DNA from 4 places in the Pantoea sp. E2023-21 genome. Region 3 is predicted to be linked to each of the others. Evidence: predicted binding sites of a transcription regulator. Region 3 holds the regulator's gene; each other region holds the start of a gene.
The links. The regulator Fur, encoded in region 3, represses iron uptake genes when iron is present. The targets are predictions, from matches to a motif close to ATAATAATGAGAACNACTATCAA.
Positions count from the first base shown of each region.

Region 1: a site for Fur is predicted at 2,570-2,592, ahead of fhuE (ferric-rhodotorulic acid/ferric-coprogen receptor FhuE). Genes of this name have one in related genera too.
Region 2: a site for Fur is predicted at 1,418-1,440, ahead of exbB (tol-pal system-associated acyl-CoA thioesterase). Genes of this name have one in related genera too.
Region 4: a site for Fur is predicted at 1,950-1,972, ahead of fes (enterochelin esterase). Genes of this name have one in related genera too.

Region 1 is NZ_CP195345.1:469,292-473,508, forward strand. It holds gene ACRQ84_RS21200 (M20 family metallopeptidase) at 1-148, shown strand, start outside; gene fhuE (ferric-rhodotorulic acid/ferric-coprogen receptor FhuE) at 180-2,375, opposite strand; gene ACRQ84_RS21210 (H-NS family histone-like protein) at 2,951-3,352, shown strand; gene ACRQ84_RS21215 (5'-methylthioadenosine/S-adenosylhomocysteine nucleosidase) at 3,418-4,217, opposite strand, start outside.
Region 2 is NZ_CP195344.1:2,602,792-2,607,008, reverse strand. It holds gene metC (cystathionine beta-lyase) at 77-1,267, opposite strand; gene exbB (tol-pal system-associated acyl-CoA thioesterase) at 1,528-2,256, shown strand; gene exbD (TonB system transport protein ExbD) at 2,262-2,684, shown strand; gene ACRQ84_RS12065 (MFS transporter) at 2,866-4,185, shown strand.
Region 3 is NZ_CP195344.1:320,635-324,851, forward strand. It holds gene glnS (glutamine--tRNA ligase) at 1-895, shown strand, start outside; gene ACRQ84_RS01555 (hypothetical protein) at 1,130-1,525, shown strand; gene fur (ferric iron uptake transcriptional regulator) at 1,586-2,035, opposite strand; gene fldA (flavodoxin FldA) at 2,390-2,920, opposite strand; gene ybfE (LexA regulated protein) at 3,058-3,333, opposite strand; gene ybfF (esterase) at 3,501-4,217, opposite strand, start outside.
Region 4 is NZ_CP195345.1:85,835-90,051, forward strand. It holds gene ACRQ84_RS19405 (amino acid adenylation domain-containing protein) at 1-214, opposite strand, end outside; gene ACRQ84_RS19410 (MbtH family protein) at 320-541, opposite strand; gene fes (enterochelin esterase) at 534-1,892, opposite strand; gene ACRQ84_RS19420 (TonB-dependent siderophore receptor) at 2,264-4,217, shown strand, end outside.

The DNA of each region.
Region 1 (4,217 bases), on a different replicon from region 3:
CGCGCTGGATCATCCGCCGTGTATTATTTTAGGTCCTGGCGAGCCGACGATGGCACATCAAACCGATGAGTATTGTCTGGTGAGCAAGCTGGGTGAAGCCGAGCAATTGTATGGTGAGATCATTGCCGAGTGGATGAGGATTTCGTAGGGTGCGCAATCCTGCGCACCCAGACCTTTCATCAGAAGCGATAAGTTGCCGAGACTGAGAAGTTACGCGGATCGCCGTACACGATGCCGCCGTTACTGACGTTGGTATCGTACTCTTTGTCGAACAGGTTGTTGATGTTCGCTTGCAGCGAGACGTTTTTGGTGACGTCATAGCGCGCGAACAGATCCACCACCGAGTAGCTGCCCTGACGAGCACGCCAGGTGCCTTCACCCTCTGGACCACCAATGTCGCCGTACGTTTTCGACTGCCAGGTCACGCCGCCACCCATGGTCAACTGATCCAGCATCGGCAAGCGATAGCTGGTGAAGAGATTGAATGAGGTGCGCGGCAATTGAGAGTTGTAGTTTTCGCCATCACGATCTTCAGCCACATAGCTGGTGCCGCCGAAGGTCATCTGCCAGTTATCAGTTACCGCACCGTTGATTTCAAACTCGACACCACGGCTGACTACACCACTTTTACCCACATAAATAGCATTGCCGGTTTCCGGGTTAGTTTGCCCGGTAGCCTCGCCAACGTTATCCAGTTCGGTACGGAATAACGAGATAGAGGTGGTCAGACGGCTGTTAAACCAGTCTGATTTCACGCCCGCTTCGTAGTTTTTGCCAATCACCGGCGCCAGGAATCCGCCCGAGGCATCCTGATAATCCTGCGGCTGGAACACTGACGTGTAACTGGCATACGCAGACCAGTTGTCGTAGAAGTCCCAAATCACGCCACCATACGGCGTGATGTTGTTCTTCTCCATCTCTTCGCTCAGCGTCTGACGATTCCAGTTGGTGTAGCGTGCGCCCAGAATCACATGCAGCGGATCGGCCAGCGAGAGGCGGGTTGCCAGATAAGCAGATTTCTGATGTACCCGTTGTGTATCTGACGCAGGTTCACGCGGATCCCAGTTGGATTCCGGGAAATCGCCGTTGTAGTTATTGAAGTTACCCAGCTCGGCGGATGAGATGTTTTCCCACGAACTGTAGTACTTGTTGTCCTGACGGCTGTAGTTAACGCCGATCATCAGCTCATGCTGACGGCCTAGCAATTCGTATGGGCCGCTGGCGAAGGCATCCACCGCATCCACTTTACGTTTACCGGTGTTGTAGCCCGTACCGCCGATAACCGGATAGCCGGCGTAAGAAGAAGAACCCGCACCGGTGGTTTTATCAAAGAAGCCATCGATATACAGCTGTTTGCTGTCGAGGAACATTTCGTTGTGCGTGCCGTTAAGCGTAATGTTCCAGCCGTTATCGAAATTCTGCTGCAGGTTAACAAAGACCTTTTTGTTTTCTTTGTTGTTGTAAGCCCAATCCGGTGCGGTGTTGTAACCCCGACGCGCTTTAATCTGCGAACCATCGGTATACCAGCGCGGTGAACCGCTCCACATTGGCGAATCGGTATTGACCTGCGAGAACTCGTAGCCCACCGACAATTTGGAGGAGTCGGTCAGATCAGCGTCAACCACGCCATAGACGAACTTTTTGTCTGCGCCGTAACGTTCGATAAAGCTGTTTTTATCTTCATAACCCGCGACCAAACGACCACGCACGTTGCCTTCTGGCGACAGCGGTGCGGAGAGATCCGCAACATAACGCTGCTTATTCCAGCTGCCATAGCTGGCGGAGACATCACCGGTGAACGTTTTGCTGTCGGCGTGCTTACGCACCATGTTGATCGAGGCGGATGGATTGCCTGGGCCAGTTAACAAACCGGTGGCACCGCGCACCACTTCTACGCGCTCATACAGCGCCATATCACTTTGCGCATCGCCCAGGTTCCAGCGTGATGCGAAGGCAGTGGGAATACCATCGACCATATAGTTGTCGATAATAAAACCGCGCGAATAGTAATTAGTACGGTCCATATCGGACGAGACGCCGTGAATGCCGGTGGTGTTCTTCAGCACGTCATTGAGCGATTGCAGCTGCTGATCTTGCATACGCTGCTTGCTTACGATCGAAACCGATTGCGGAATATCGCGCGCGGTGAGCGCCATTTTGGTACCGGCACGCGTCACCGGAACGCTGTAATCCTGTGCCGCCTGCTGTTCCTGTTCCGCAGTAGCGCTGGCATCAACGTTCAGTGTCTGTTCGGTTTGGCTGGTCTCTGCTGCCTGCGCGATACCCGACGCAACCAACATAGCCAGTAAAGAGAGACGCAATGCACGCTGAGGCACACTGCCGGGTTTCCTGACGCGCAAATCTTCGAAAGACATACGATTCCTCGATCAACTTATCGTTATTTTTTTGCGGCACCGCTGCTGACGTCTGAAAGAGGAACGACAGTAAGGAAGCCGTTAAGAAAGCAAATGAGAAATATACGCATTAAGATTTCCAATGCAAGAAATTGTTACCGGTTTACTGACACTTTTACACTTCAAGAAAAACCTTAATCTTCAACGAGTAATAGTTGAGAGGCGTTATTTTTAGGAGTATCCGCTTGGCATTTCCGGCAACTATGTGAAATTAAACGGATTCACCCTGTAGCGGCGCAATTTATTTCGCGTGAATTGCACATTGAATCGCGCCGCCACAGAATGTGCGGCGAAATAATGATGAACTTAACTAAACGGCATAAAACGTGGAGTACGTGCACATTTATTACTCGCATTGCTTTGCGTCATAAAAAAACGTCAAATAGTGTGAATAATCATCAAGTCAAATAAAGAAATACCTGATCTCATCCCTATTTTCCGGACAATTCTGTTGATAGTAGATTATTTTAATTTGGTGAAAAATCTCGTAGAATGCGCGGCTTCAAACCATTTATATAAGTAATAAGGATTTATTCATGAGCGATGCACTTAAAGCATTGAACAATCTTCGTACGCTGCGTGCTCATGCGCGTGATATTGAGGTCGCAGTATTAGAAGAGATGCTGGAAAAATTCGCCGTGGTAGTCGCCGAACGCCGTGAAGAAGTGGATGCAGAAACTGCAGCACAGCGAGAAAAAGAAGAAAAACTGGCGCTGTACAAAGAGATGCTGCTGAATGACGGCATCGATATTAATGACCTGGCGCAATTAAACCTGCAGGAAAGTAAACCAAAAGCGAAACGTGCGCCGCGTCCAGCTAAGTATAAGTTCATCGATGAACAGGGTAACGAAAAATTGTGGACCGGCCAGGGCCGCACGCCGTCACCGATTAAGGCTGCACTTGATGCCGGCGGTTCAATGGATGATTTCCTGATTTAATCGACACCATGCAGTACAGCGCATGAACGTAAAAAACGCAGCACATGTGCTGCGTTTTTTACTTATTACTTCTGAACGTTAATCTGTTTGATATACGCCTTTAAAACGTCGTAAACATAATCCTGGCAAGCGATACCGGTTTGCGCATCGTACTTACCGTTATTGGTGATGTTGTTGGATAACACACGGATACCGATAAACGGGATAGTAAACAGCGATGATATCTGTGCTGCAGACGCGGTCTCCATCTCCTCGACAGAGGTGCTGAAATTCTCATGGAAGAAGCGAATACGGTCTAACTCGCTATTCCACACATCCGCAGATCCAATCACGCCTTCCACTACTTTGCCTTTGGTGTAGGCCGGTATCGCCTGCTCGGCCGCTTTCATCAGCTGCGGATCGGCGGCAAACTGGCGGATGCTGTGGGCATTTTTATCTTCACCTGCGCTGCCTTTCGAGGCCAGTAGATCCATCGGTTTCCACTCAACGGAATTACTGCCTGCGCCTTGTAACTTGTGCGGCGTTTTAAACGCACCGAGGTTCACCGAATATTTGCCTACCACGATGTCATAAACATGTAATGCCGGATCGTGACCGCCCGCCGTGCCCTGATTAATGATGGCTTTGGGTTTAAATTCGACCGCAGCAATCGAGGTTGCTGCCGCCACATTCGACATGCCTTTTAATGTTTCAGAAACAATCACCGGATAACCGTCAACCGTGCCCTGCCAAAAACGCCATTCGCCAATCTGGCGCTGTTTAACGTTATCCAGTTTGGCAGCAAAATGTTCTGCTTCTACCGGCATCGCTCCCTGAATAATAATCGGTGCTGGAGACGTTTCTGTATTTGCCAGGGCGTGCAGCG
Region 2 (4,217 bases), 1.8 Mb from region 3:
GGATTCTAATTTTAACCTTCTGTGGCATGGCATACGTTGATCTCTCATCACCGCCACAGCATGGTTTAGTTTCTGTTTAATTTTTTAAGCGCGCAAAGCCGGCTTTAAGATCATCCAGCAAGTCATCGACGTGTTCGAGGCCGATATGTAATCGCACTAATGTCCCGTCAAAATCCACGCCGCCCGCCGGACGAATCGCCGCCAGTTCTTCTGGCTGATTGGCCAGAATCAGCGATTCGTAGCCGCCCCACGAATACGCCATGCTGAAATGGTGGAAGTGATCGAGATAATTTGCCAGCTGCTCACGGCTCAGTTTTTCATGCAGGATGAACGAGAACAAACCGCTGCTGCCGCTGAAATCACGTTGCCAGAATGCGTGGCCTTTACACTGCGCCAGCGCCGGATGATTAACGCGCGCCACTTCCGGCCGCGTTGCCAGCCATTCGGCCACCTGCAAACCGCTCTCTTCGTGCTGACGCAGGCGCGTGCCGAGGGTGCGAATACCGCGGCTCGCCATATAGGCGGTATCGGCATCGACCATTTGGCCCATCAGATAGGAATTCTCGCGCAGCTGCGGCCAGCAACGTTCATTCGCTACAGCGGTACCAATCATCGCATCGCTGTGGCCAATGATGTATTTGGTGCCGGCCTGAATTGAAATATCGATGCCGTGCGCCAGCGCGTTAAACAGCACGCCCGCTGCCCAGGTATTGTCGATCATGATGATCGCATCCGGCGCTTTAGCACGCACGGCGGCAACAATCGCTGGAATATCCTGCACTTCCATAGTGATAGACGCAGGCGATTCGAGGAACACCACGCGGGTATTCGGCTGCACCAGCTCACCGATTTCGCTGCCGATACAGTGATCGAAATAGGTGGTGGCGACGTTCAGCTTGCTGAGAATTTTCGAGCAGAAATCCTGCGTCGGTTCGTAAACCGCGCCGCTCACCAGAATATGGTCACCGGCTTCGACGAAAGACAAAATGGCGTTGGATACCGCCGCGGCGCCGCACGGATAGAGCGCGCAGCCTGCGCCGCCTTCCAGTTCGGTCATCGCATCTTGCAGTGAGAAATGGGTGAGGGTGCCGCGGCGGCCATAAAACAGCTCGCCTGAAGCGCGACCCGCGGTCGCGCGTTTTTTATCGGCGACCGTGTCAAAAACCAGGGATGAAGCGCGTTGAATTACGCTATTAACTGAGCCTTGAGTGTAACGTTTACTACGTCCCGCGCTGACCAGCGTGGTGTCTATTTTTTTCGTTGCCATCACTGCCTTTCCTGACATTTCCCACAAAACATCCACGTTACCACGAATCAGCCTGGTGGGTTGAGCCTGATTGGCGATTATCAGAGTGAGGCCAGTATTGCGCATAACATCCGCTAAATTGTGGATATCGCTGGCATCTTTGCTTTGTAAATAGTAATGAGAACCACTATCACTTCGGACGTTTTTTTTGCTATGATCCGCGCTTCAATCGTGAACTGTGCAACAGAAGTTGGAGATGCAGCGTGGTAGCCAGTGATTTGATGCAAACGGATCTTTCCGTTTGGGGCATGTATCAGCATGCCGATATCGTGGTAAAGATTGTGATGATTGGCCTGTTACTGGCTTCCGTTGTCACGTGGGCAATTTTCTTCGGTAAGTTTGCTGAGCTGAGCGGGGCGAAACGTCGCCTGAAACGCGAGCATCAGGCGCTGGGTGAAGCCCGATCGTTAAACGATGCTTACCGTGCTGCTGAAAACTTCAAAGGCAACAGCCACAGCGCTGTGCTGCTCAACGATGCGCAGAATGAGCTGGAGCTGTCCGCCGGCACTGAAGATCTGGATGGCATCAAAGAGCGCACCAGCTTCCGTCTCGATCGTCGCGTTGCGGCATTCAGCCGTCATGCCGGTCGCGGTAATGGTTTCCTCGCCACCATCGGTTCCGTTGCACCGTTTATCGGTCTGTTCGGTACCGTGTGGGGCATCATGAACAGCTTCATCGGGATCGCCAAAACGCAAACCACCAACCTTGCGGTCGTGGCGCCGGGCATCGCGGAAGCGCTGCTGGCCACCGCGATCGGTCTGGTTGCAGCGATTCCTGCGGTAGTTATCTACAACGTGTTCGCGCGTATGATTGCCAGTTACAAAGCCTCGCTGGGCGACGTCGCTGCACAGGTGATGCTGCTGCAGAGCCGCGATCTTGATCTCGGCAACGTCGATACCGCCAAAGAAGCCAACCGTCCAGCGGCGGCACAGAAACTGCGCGTAGGATAAGTATTATGGCGATGCGTTTAAACGATGACTCGGTAGGCGATGGCGAAATGCACGAAATTAACGTGACGCCGTTTATCGACGTCATGCTGGTTCTGCTGATCATCTTTATGGTCGCCGCGCCCTTAGCCACGGTCGATGTACGCGTAAACCTGCCAGCATCGACCAGCGCTCCGCAGCCGCGTCCGGAAAAACCGGTTTATCTCTCCATTAAGGAAGATAAGCAGATTTTCATTGGTAACGATGCGGTCACCAAAGAGACGCTGGTGAATGCGCTAACGGCGCAAACCGAAGGCAAGAAAGACACCACCATCTTCTTCCAGGCGGATAAATCAGTCGATTACGCCACGCTGATGGAAGTGATGGATCAGCTGCGCGAAGCCGGTTATCTGAAGATTGGTTTGATGGGCATGGAAACGGTGAAGAAGTAACCTCATCTCACCCATCTTGCCGTAGGGTCGCCATTCATGGCGACCTTTTTTTATGTCCCGCACTCAACTTGTTAATTCCTTGTTACTTTTGGTCTCATGTTTGTAAACTGCAATGGTGAAGAAGATCACATCTATTCCTGGCTTAGCGCGTTAAAACGGAAGAAAAACCAGGAAGGACAATATGAGCTCAAGTCACTCTTTACAAAAGTCGTCGCAGGGCGGTGCCAAAACCATCTTTAGCGTTACCAGCGGTAACTTTCTTGAGATGTATGATTTTATGGTATTTGGCTACTACGCCACGGCCATCGCCAAAACCTTTTTCCCCGGCGATGATCCCTTTGCCTCTTTAATGCTCACGCTAATGACCTTTGGCGCAGGCTTCCTGATGCGCCCGCTCGGCGCGATTATTCTTGGCGCTTACATCGACCATCATGGCCGCCGCAAAGGCTTGCTGCTGACGCTAGGTTTGATGGCGATCGGCACCTTAACCATTGCGCTGGTGCCCGGCTATGCCACGTTGGGTGCCGCCGCGCCGATTCTGATTCTGCTCGGTCGTCTGCTGCAGGGCTTCTCGGCGGGCGTTGAATTGGGTGGCGTGTCGGTCTATCTGGCGGAAGTGGCGCCGAAAGGGCGCAAAGGCTTTTATGTCAGCTGGCAATCGGGCAGCCAGCAGGTCGCGGTGATCTTCGCCGCACTGCTCGGTTTGGGTCTGAATCATCTGCTGGCGAAAGAGGCGGTCACCGAATGGGGCTGGCGTATTCCATTTGTGGTGGGCTGTATGATCGTGCCATTCCTGTTCTATATTCGCCGCATGCTGGAAGAGACCGACGCTTTTAGCCAGCGTAAACATCATCCTTCAATGAGCCAGATTGTGCGTTCGGTCGGGCAAAATTGGGCGTTGGTGTTGGCAGGAATGTTGATGGTGGTGACCACCACTGTGATGTTCTACATGATCACCGCCTTTACCCCGACGTTTGGCAAAACCGTGCTAATGATGAGCGATAAAGAGAGCTTTCTGGTGACGCTGTTTGTCGGCCTTTCCAACCTGTTCTGGCTGCCGATAATGGGTTCACTTTCGGATCGCGTGGGTCGTCGTCCGCTGTTGATCGTATGTACAATATTGATGATTGTTACTACCTGGCCGGTGCTGCACTGGTTGGTAGGATCCCCAAGCTTTGCCCGTTTGGTTGAAGCCGAGCTGTGGTTGTCGTTCCTCTATGCCAGCTACAACGGTGCGATGGTGGTCTATCTGGCCGAGATTATGCCAGCCGAAGTGCGTGCCACTGGTTTTTCAATGGCTTATAGTCTGGCGACCGCGCTGTTTGGCGGCTTCACCCCTGCGATATCGAGTTATCTGATTCATGCGACAGGTGATAAAGCAATGCCGGGCGTGTGGCTGTCATTTGCGGCGGTGTGTGGTCTGGTCGGCACCTTACTGATTGGCCGGATGGTAAAGCAGTATCAAGCGCGCCACGGCGCAGTTTCGCTAAGCGCGTCGTAAACCAGGTCGCCATAAATGGCGACCCTACAATG
Region 3 (4,217 bases):
GTTCTCGCGCCTGAATCTGGAATACGCCGTGATGTCGAAGCGTAAACTGACTCAGTTGGTAAGCGAGAAGGTTGTAGAAGGCTGGGACGATCCGCGCATGCTGACCGTTTCCGGTCTGCGTCGTCGTGGTTACAGCGCCGCTTCTATCCGTGAGTTCTGCCGCCGCATCGGCGTAACCAAGCAGGACAATATCGTGGAGATGGCGTCATTAGAATCGTGCATTCGTGACGATCTCAATGAAAACGCGCCACGTGCCATGGCTGTAATGGATCCGCTGAAGGTCGTAATCGAGAACCTCCCTGCAGGTCATGAAGAGATCATCAGCATGCCGAATCATCCGAACAAACCGGAGATGGGCACGCGTGAAGTGCCATTCAGCCGTGAAGTGTGGATCGATCGCGCTGACTTCCGTGAAGAAGCCAACAAGCAATATAAACGTCTGGTGCTGGGTAAAGAAGTGCGTCTGCGTAATGCCTACGTGATCCGTGCCGAACGTGTGGCGAAGGACGATGAAGGTAATATCACCTGCATCTACTGTACCTGCGACGTTGATACTCTGAGCAAAGATCCAGCTGATGGCCGTAAAGTGAAAGGCGTCATCCATTGGGTTTCTGCTATTCACGCGTTGCCAGCGGAATTCCGCCTGTATGATCGTCTGTTCAGTGTGCCAAATCCGGGCGCGGCTGAGGATTTCCTCACCACCATTAACCCGAACTCACTGGAGACTAAACAAGGCTTCGTTGAGCCAGGTCTACGTGTAGCCGAGCCAATGGCAGCGTACCAGTTTGAACGCGAAGGTTATTTCTGTGCTGATAGTGTGTATTCACAGCCATCCAAACTGGTGTTTAACCGCACCGTTGGCTTGCGTGATACCTGGGCAAAGATCGGCGATTAAGCGTTTTTGACATCACGCGATATGATCATGTAAGGGCGAGCAATCGCCCTTTTTTATTATCTCTATTTGGCAAGCTACAACCTTTTATGCTGCCCGCCTCATCAAGCCTATAATTCCTCATTTGCGACTATTCTGACTTTAGAATAATTAACCCATTTGCCAGTGTGAAAAACTTTTTTTCAGGTAGGCTATGCGCTCTCAGACGTTGCTCCGCGGGTTATCTAAGGAAAAAAAATGACAAGTCTCGCTCAGGAAGCTAAGCATAGCGTGGTCGTTTTACATCAGCTTATCGAACGTATTTTCAATCAGGCAGAAGGTAGCGACGACAGTATTGACCTGTTTTTGTCGTACTTTCATCCCGAATTTAAAATGGTGACGCCGCAAGGCAAAAGATTGGATCTCAACGAAATGGAAGTGCTTTTTCGCCAGCTGCAGGGACAGCGTGAAGGTATGCGCATTGCGACCAGTGAGCACGCCATCATTTCGCAGCAAAGCGAGGAAGTGACGATTCAGTATCGTGAATTACAGATGATGAACGGTACCAATCAGAGCCGCATTTCACTGGCGGTACTGGATTGCAGCACCACCATTCCTCGCTGGCGTTACCTGCAAGAAACTTTCGTTGCCTGATTTCAGGTATAAAAAAACCGGCTCAAGCGCCGGTTTTTTTATACTGCATAGCACACTCAATTACTTATCGTGGAGCGAGTCGTCTTCGCGGCAGTCTCCCAGCGCACAGTGACCGTAGAGGTACAGGCTGTGGTTGCTGAGTTTGATGCCATGGCGAGTGGCAATTTCACGCTGACGCGTTTCAATTGATTCATCGCTGAATTCGATAACTTTGCCACAATCCAGGCAAATCAAGTGATCATGGTGATGCTGCTGAGTCAGTTCGAAGACAGATTTACCGCCTTCAAAGTTATGACGGGTTACGATGCCCGCGTCGTCAAACTGGTTAAGAACGCGATACACCGTCGCCAGGCCAATCTCTTCGCCCATATCAATCAGGCGCTTGTACAAATCTTCCGCACTGACGTGATGGGACTCGGGGCCAGGTCCCTGAAGCACTTCCAGAATTTTCAGTCTGGGTAGCGTGACTTTCAGGCCAGCCTTCTTCAATGCGGAGTTGTTGTCAGTCATGCGGATATTGTCCTGTTACTTTGCTAGTCACTTGCGGCGCAGGGGCCTTGAATGTTTAGGTCAACGCGCATTCTCATTTGCGTCTCATTATAGAACTCAAGCAGTGAAATGAAAACCAAAGCAACGTCCTTAATCACCAAAGGCTGTAAGGATAATGTCACTAACGTCTTCATGACGCTTGGGTTTTGGATTCCATTTCACTCAGCCTCATTCTACTGCCAGAGGAATAAGCGGATGACCATTGCGGGTATTCTACAGATTTGCGGGGAAAAGTTAAAAAACCGTAGCTATTATTTTTATAGGAAATTCCGTTACCCGATGTGAGATTACGCCCACATCGGGCAGAGCAGGGAATCAGGCTTCAATAATCTCTTTCAGCTGCAGCTCGTCAAAGATCTGCTTAACCCACTTCTCAACACGTTCGTTGGTCAATTCCGGCTGACGATCTTCGTCGATAGCCAGACCAAGGAAGTTTTTATCATCGGCCAGGCCTTTTGATGCTTCAAAATGATAGCCTTCAGTTGGCCAGTGACCGACGATCACCGCACCGTTCGGCTCGATGATGTCACGGATGGTGCCCATCGCATCACAGAAGTACTCGGCGTAATCTTCCTGATCGCCACAACCAAACAACGCTACCAGCTTGCCATTGAAGTCAATCTCTTCCAGCGTCGGGAAGAAATCATCCCAGTCACACTGCGCTTCGCCGTAATACCAGGTTGGAATGCCCAGCAGCAGGATGTCGAAAGCCTCGAGATCTTCTTTGGTGCTCTTAGCAATGTCATGCACTTCGGCGACATCTTTACCCAGTTGTTTCTGGATCATCTTTGCAATATTTTCAGTGTTGCCGGTATCGCTGCCGAAGAAAATGCCTACGATTGCCATGGGTTAGGTAACCTCTTAAATCCTGATTGTGAATGTAAGTCAGTTGACTGCACAGTTATGCGAATAATAGCAGACCGGTAAAAAGTGCGGAACGTGTAAAGCCGTGACTTTGTGTTCCAGCGTGCGGTCTTCGTGCGTTACGACAGTTTGAGCTGTGCCAGCAGCATTTGTTCAATCAATTCGCTGCGACTGATATTTTGCTGATCGGCCAGCGTGCTGAGCGCGTCAACCGCTTCGCTCGACATCTTCAGCTCAACACGACGCAGCCCACGCACTTTATCGCGCTTGAGCTGATTACGTTTGTTGATGCGTAACTGTTCATCACGCGTCAGCGGGCTAGTTTTCGGGCGACCAGGACGCCGCTCGTCTGCGAAGAGATCAAGCGTAGTGCGGTCTGTCTGTTCTTTTGCCATGGTTTGTAAAACTGAGTGGGCGCGAACGGCGGAAAGGCGCTGCGCGATTAAAACATTATCGGCCCGACCACGGCGAAAAACACGCTGTGGCAAATTTTTAGCGCGACATCATACTCCAGCGCCTTCCCTGACGCCAATCCTAAAGCGCAAGCGGCAAGCTTTTGCTTTTACAGGTTAAAGAAACGCCGAACGGCGCGTAACACCGCATCGGGTTTCTCAGCATGCACCCAATGTCCGGCGCCGTTGATCACGTGCGCATGCGCCTGCGGGAACTGACGCAGCAGGGCATCGCGATGCTGATTATCCAGATAAGGCGAATCGCCGCCGCGGATAAACAGTGCCGGATGCGACCACGCAGGAATTTCCTCCCAGCCGGATAGGGTGCTGTAGTTATCCCACAGCACGGGCACGTTAAAGCGCCATTCGCCTTCAGCGAAAGACTTAAGGATAAACTGGATCACGCCATCCTCAGCAATATGCTGACGCATCACTTCAGCGGCTTCACTGCGACGCGTGACGCCCGCAGCGGTGACGGCACGAATAGCGGCAAAAATTTCGTCATGGCGGCGTGTCTGATAATCAACGGGCGCGATATCGATCATCACCATTTTTTCAATGCGTTCTGGCGCAATCGCGCTGAGCGCCATGGCGATTTTGCCACCCATTGAGTGGCCGATCACGCCAGCGCGATCGATGTTGTGTGCATCCAGCGTTGCGACAATGTCCTGTGCCATGGCGTGATAGTTCATCACATCGCTTCGCGGGGACAAGCCGTGGTTACGCACATCAACCTGCAGTGTGGGACGAGCATCGCGCACACCTCGCGCCAGCACGCCAAGATTATCAAGGCTACCAAAAAGACCATGGATTAACAGAATCGGCGT
Region 4 (4,217 bases), on a different replicon from region 3:
CGTCGAGGCCAAAGCGCGCCTGCACGGTATCGGCTTCAGCCATGGCCTGTTGAATGGCGCTATCGAGCGCCGCGCGATTGATGCTGCCGTGCAGCACGCTGTAGTGCGCCACGGTAAATTGATTGCGCTGCTGCGCAATGCTGTCAGCGATCCAGATGCCGGGCTGTGCCGCGACTAAAGGATAGGCTGGAGAGTGATTGTTTGACGATGCCAAAGGACCATTCCTGTCTAATTCCCGTCATCCTGCACGCTGCAGCCGCGTTGGCTGCAGCGTGAATGATTTCGGGAATAACTTGTTGAAAGAAAACGAAAAAGAAAATTAAGCTGCGGTAGACGACGTCTGTTGCGTCGCTGGCCGCATGTCGTGCCAGTTTGCTTCGATAAACGTAATGGCGGCGCTACGCGTCAGCGGTCCCGCCACGTTGTGCCAACCAGCCGGAACCGGGGCAAAAGCGGGCCACAAGCTGTACTGCTGACGCGCATTAAGCAGCACCAGAAAATCGAGATCGTCGTTATCAAACGGATTTTGTTGTTCAGACATGGTGTTTACCTTCAGAGGTTGATGTAGGGGAGAGAAAATCGGCCAGTAGCCAGCGGCAACCGTCGATCAGACCGCCGCGCCAGCACAACGCATCGTGCCCTCCGGCGTAGCGGCGAAAATGGACTTCATGGCCTGCAGCCTGCAGCGCCGGGACGATCTGCTGGTTGACGTACACCATGTCCGCCTCGCGATTGCCCACTTCCTGGAAAATCTTCAGCTTGCCCGGCGGTAAGTCGCCCTGTTGCAGCCGCTCCAGTAGCAAACCGGGCGCGTGCTGCTGACGATTGGCGTAGTCGCGGATGTATTGCAGATTGGGCCACCAGAAGGAGCCCGATTGCGTGAGGATGCGGCCAAAACGCTGCGGCCAGTGCAAACCGGCATAAAGCGCGGCGAGCCCGCCGTAGCTTTGCCCGGCTACCAGCGTGCGGTCGGCATCGCTGCTGAATACCGCGTGTTGACGTGCCAGCGGTAACAGTTCCTGCTGCACTGCTTGCCAGAAGGTTTCATTGCACGGCAATTCAGCTTCGCGATGCTGGCTGTCGATAACATCGAGAAACAGCCAACAGGCGGGCGGCAATTCGCCATCGGCGGTGACCTGATCCAGCGCGCTGAAAATCGGTTGGCCGTACACCCAGTTTTGCCCGTCGAGCAGAATTGCCAGCGGACGCTGTTCAGGCCGAGCCGTGTTGCCGGTGCTGTAAAGCCAGACGTTGCGCGTCACGTTGAGCAACGCGCTGTGCCATTGCAGGGTTTGCAGCGTATCCGGCCAGGTTTCCGCCATGCCAGCATCCAGGGCGCGCCAGGCAGATTGATCCGGTGCATCCGGCATGTGCGCGTTGCTCAGGGCAAAACGGCGGCTGCTGAGAAACGGCGGCGTGGGATTGAATTTGTCGGGAATTGCCAGCGGCATCAACGAGATCCACCACTTGCGCTGCAGGGCGCGACAGGCGGCATCATCGCCACAAAAGAGCGGCGGTAACTGCTGCGCGGTGGCGGGGATTAGGCTGTAACTGCCGCGCCAGTCAGACTCAATGGCGGTTGACCAATGCCAGACATTGCTGTCGCCCACGCGCACCAGACTTTCTGGCGCTTGGCTGTGGTGATCGGTGACGCCGTTAATATCGACATAAACCCGTTGGGTGGAAGAAAGTGCGGAATGCCCTTCGGGATCGCGCCAGAAGAAGTGCATGCGTGTTTGACCGGCTTTATCACGCTCAATCAGCGGCGTACCGACCGCAAACAGCCGCTGCCACCAGCCTTCGCTGCCCACATCGTCCTGTTGCAACCACTGCGCCACAGTGCCAGCAGGCATCCACGTTTGTGTCGTTTTGTCTGCGCTTATTAGAAACATTCTGCAACCCATCTCCACATTTTGTTCACTGTCTTTACTTAATCAAAGCTAATGCAAATGCTATTGATAACGATTTACATTTGCAATATGATTTTTCGCACCTAATAAACCTTCGGATTTTCAGTGGATTATTTTGTGAAGGATGTCACGCAGGGAGATTAGGACCGTTAATAACGCAAGAAAGTAATATTTCAATCCGTTACAGCCATTGACGTTTGGCAAGGGCGAATGCACGGATTATTTCATCTACAAGGCAGTTTGAAATAGAGATGGCAACTATGTCCGTTAAAGCAAGAAATTCAGCAATACCTGCTGTGGCACGTCACTTCAGATTCAATCCTCTGACTCTTTCTCTGGCCTCAACATTGCTGATGGCGCCGGCCGCTTTCAGCGTGGCCGCTGAAGAGACCCTTACCGTCAACGCCGACACGCGTGAAAGCGTGACCTCGCCGCTGCAGGGTTATGTGGCGAAAGAGAGCGCGGCAGGCACCAAAATTGCTACGCCGCTGCGCAAAACCCCGCAATCCATTTCGGTGATTACGCGCGAACAGATGGACGATCAAGCTGCGGCATCGGTGGCGGATGCATTGAGCTACACCAGCGGCGTGCTCACCAACTATCGCGGTAACTCCAATCGTAACGATGAAATCATTGCGCGCGGTTTCCGCTATGCGCCGAAATTCCTGGATGGTTTGAGCTATGGCTTATCTGGTCAGGCGGGTGCGGCGGGGCAGATCGATCCCTGGTTGCTGGAACGCGTAGAGATGATCCACGGCCCAGCTTCAGTGCTGTACGGGCAGGTCAATCCGGGTGGCATTGTTGCCATGACCAGTAAGCGTCCTACCGCGCAGAGCATTCACAAAGTGCAGCTCAGCACGGGCAACCAGCATTTGGGTGAAGCGGCGTTTGATTTCGGCGGCAAGCTGAACGATGACAACACGCTGTTTTACCGTCTGAATGGGATTGCCAGCACCAAACATGAGTTCGTGAAGGACAACAAACAGCAGCGCATGGCGATTGCGCCAGCGATTACCTGGCTGCCGAACGCCGACACTAGCTTTACGCTGCTGACCCTGTACCAAAACGAGCCGAAAGCGGGATACCGTAACTTCCTGCCGGCCAGCGGTACGCTGAAAGAGAGCAGCCAAGGCTTCATTCCTTACGATTTCAACGTCAGCGATCCGAGCTTTAACCAAGCCAAGCGCGAACAGACGTCGATTGGCTATATCTTCGAGCACAATTTAAGCGACAACGTCAGCTTTACGCAGAATCTGCGCTACAGCAATATGGACGAATCGTACAAATATCTGGTGTATACCTTTGATGCGGATAACGATCACTCGATCAACCGCCGTCCGCAACACGACAAAATCAAGTCGAAAGAGTTGGGCCTCGATAACCAGCTAAAAGCCACGTTTGACACCGGCAACATCGCGCATACCGTGCTCGGCGGCCTGGATTACAAGTGGAGCGACGTGGATAACCAGCTGTGGCGCGACAGCGGCGATCAATACATCCTCGATTGGGCCAATCCGACGCGTATCAGCATCAACGAGAGCGATCTGACGTTGACCACCAGCACGCGTAAAAAGCTCGATCAGGTGGGCGTTTATCTGCAGGATCAGCTGGAGTGGAATCAATGGAACCTGCTGCTGTCGGGTCGTCAGGACTGGAGCGAAATTCGCACCCAGGATCGCACCGACGACAGCGAAACCCAGCAGAATGACAATAAATTCACCGGCCGCGCCGGTCTGCTGTATGCGTTCGATAACGGCATTTCGCCGTACGTCAGTTACAGCACCTCCTTTGAACCTAACCTGAGCAGCGGCGCGCCGGGCACCGATCCGTTCAAACCGACCACCGGCGAACAGACCGAAGTGGGTGTTAAGTATCAGCCGCTGGGTTGGGATGCGGTATTCACCGTATCGGCGTTTGATATAACGCAGAAAAACATTACCGCCTACAACAGTCAAACCGGTTACAACGAGCAGATCGGTAAAGTGCGTTCGAAAGGGATTGAAACCGAAGCGCATGCGCAGATTACCCCAGAAATCAAACTGTTGGCTGCGTATACCTACACGGATGCCGTAACCAAAGAGAGCAGCATCACCGATCGCATCGGCCATTCACCGTCCAGCATTCCGCGTCATGCGGCGTCAGCGTGGGGCAGTTATACCTTCCTCGATGGCATGCTGAGCGGCTTTACGCTGGGCAGCGGCGTGCGTTACACCGGCACCACACCGGCGGACGAAACCGGCACCGACAAAGTGCCGCATTACACGCTGTATGACGCGATGGCGAAATATGAACTGGGCAACGCGGTGA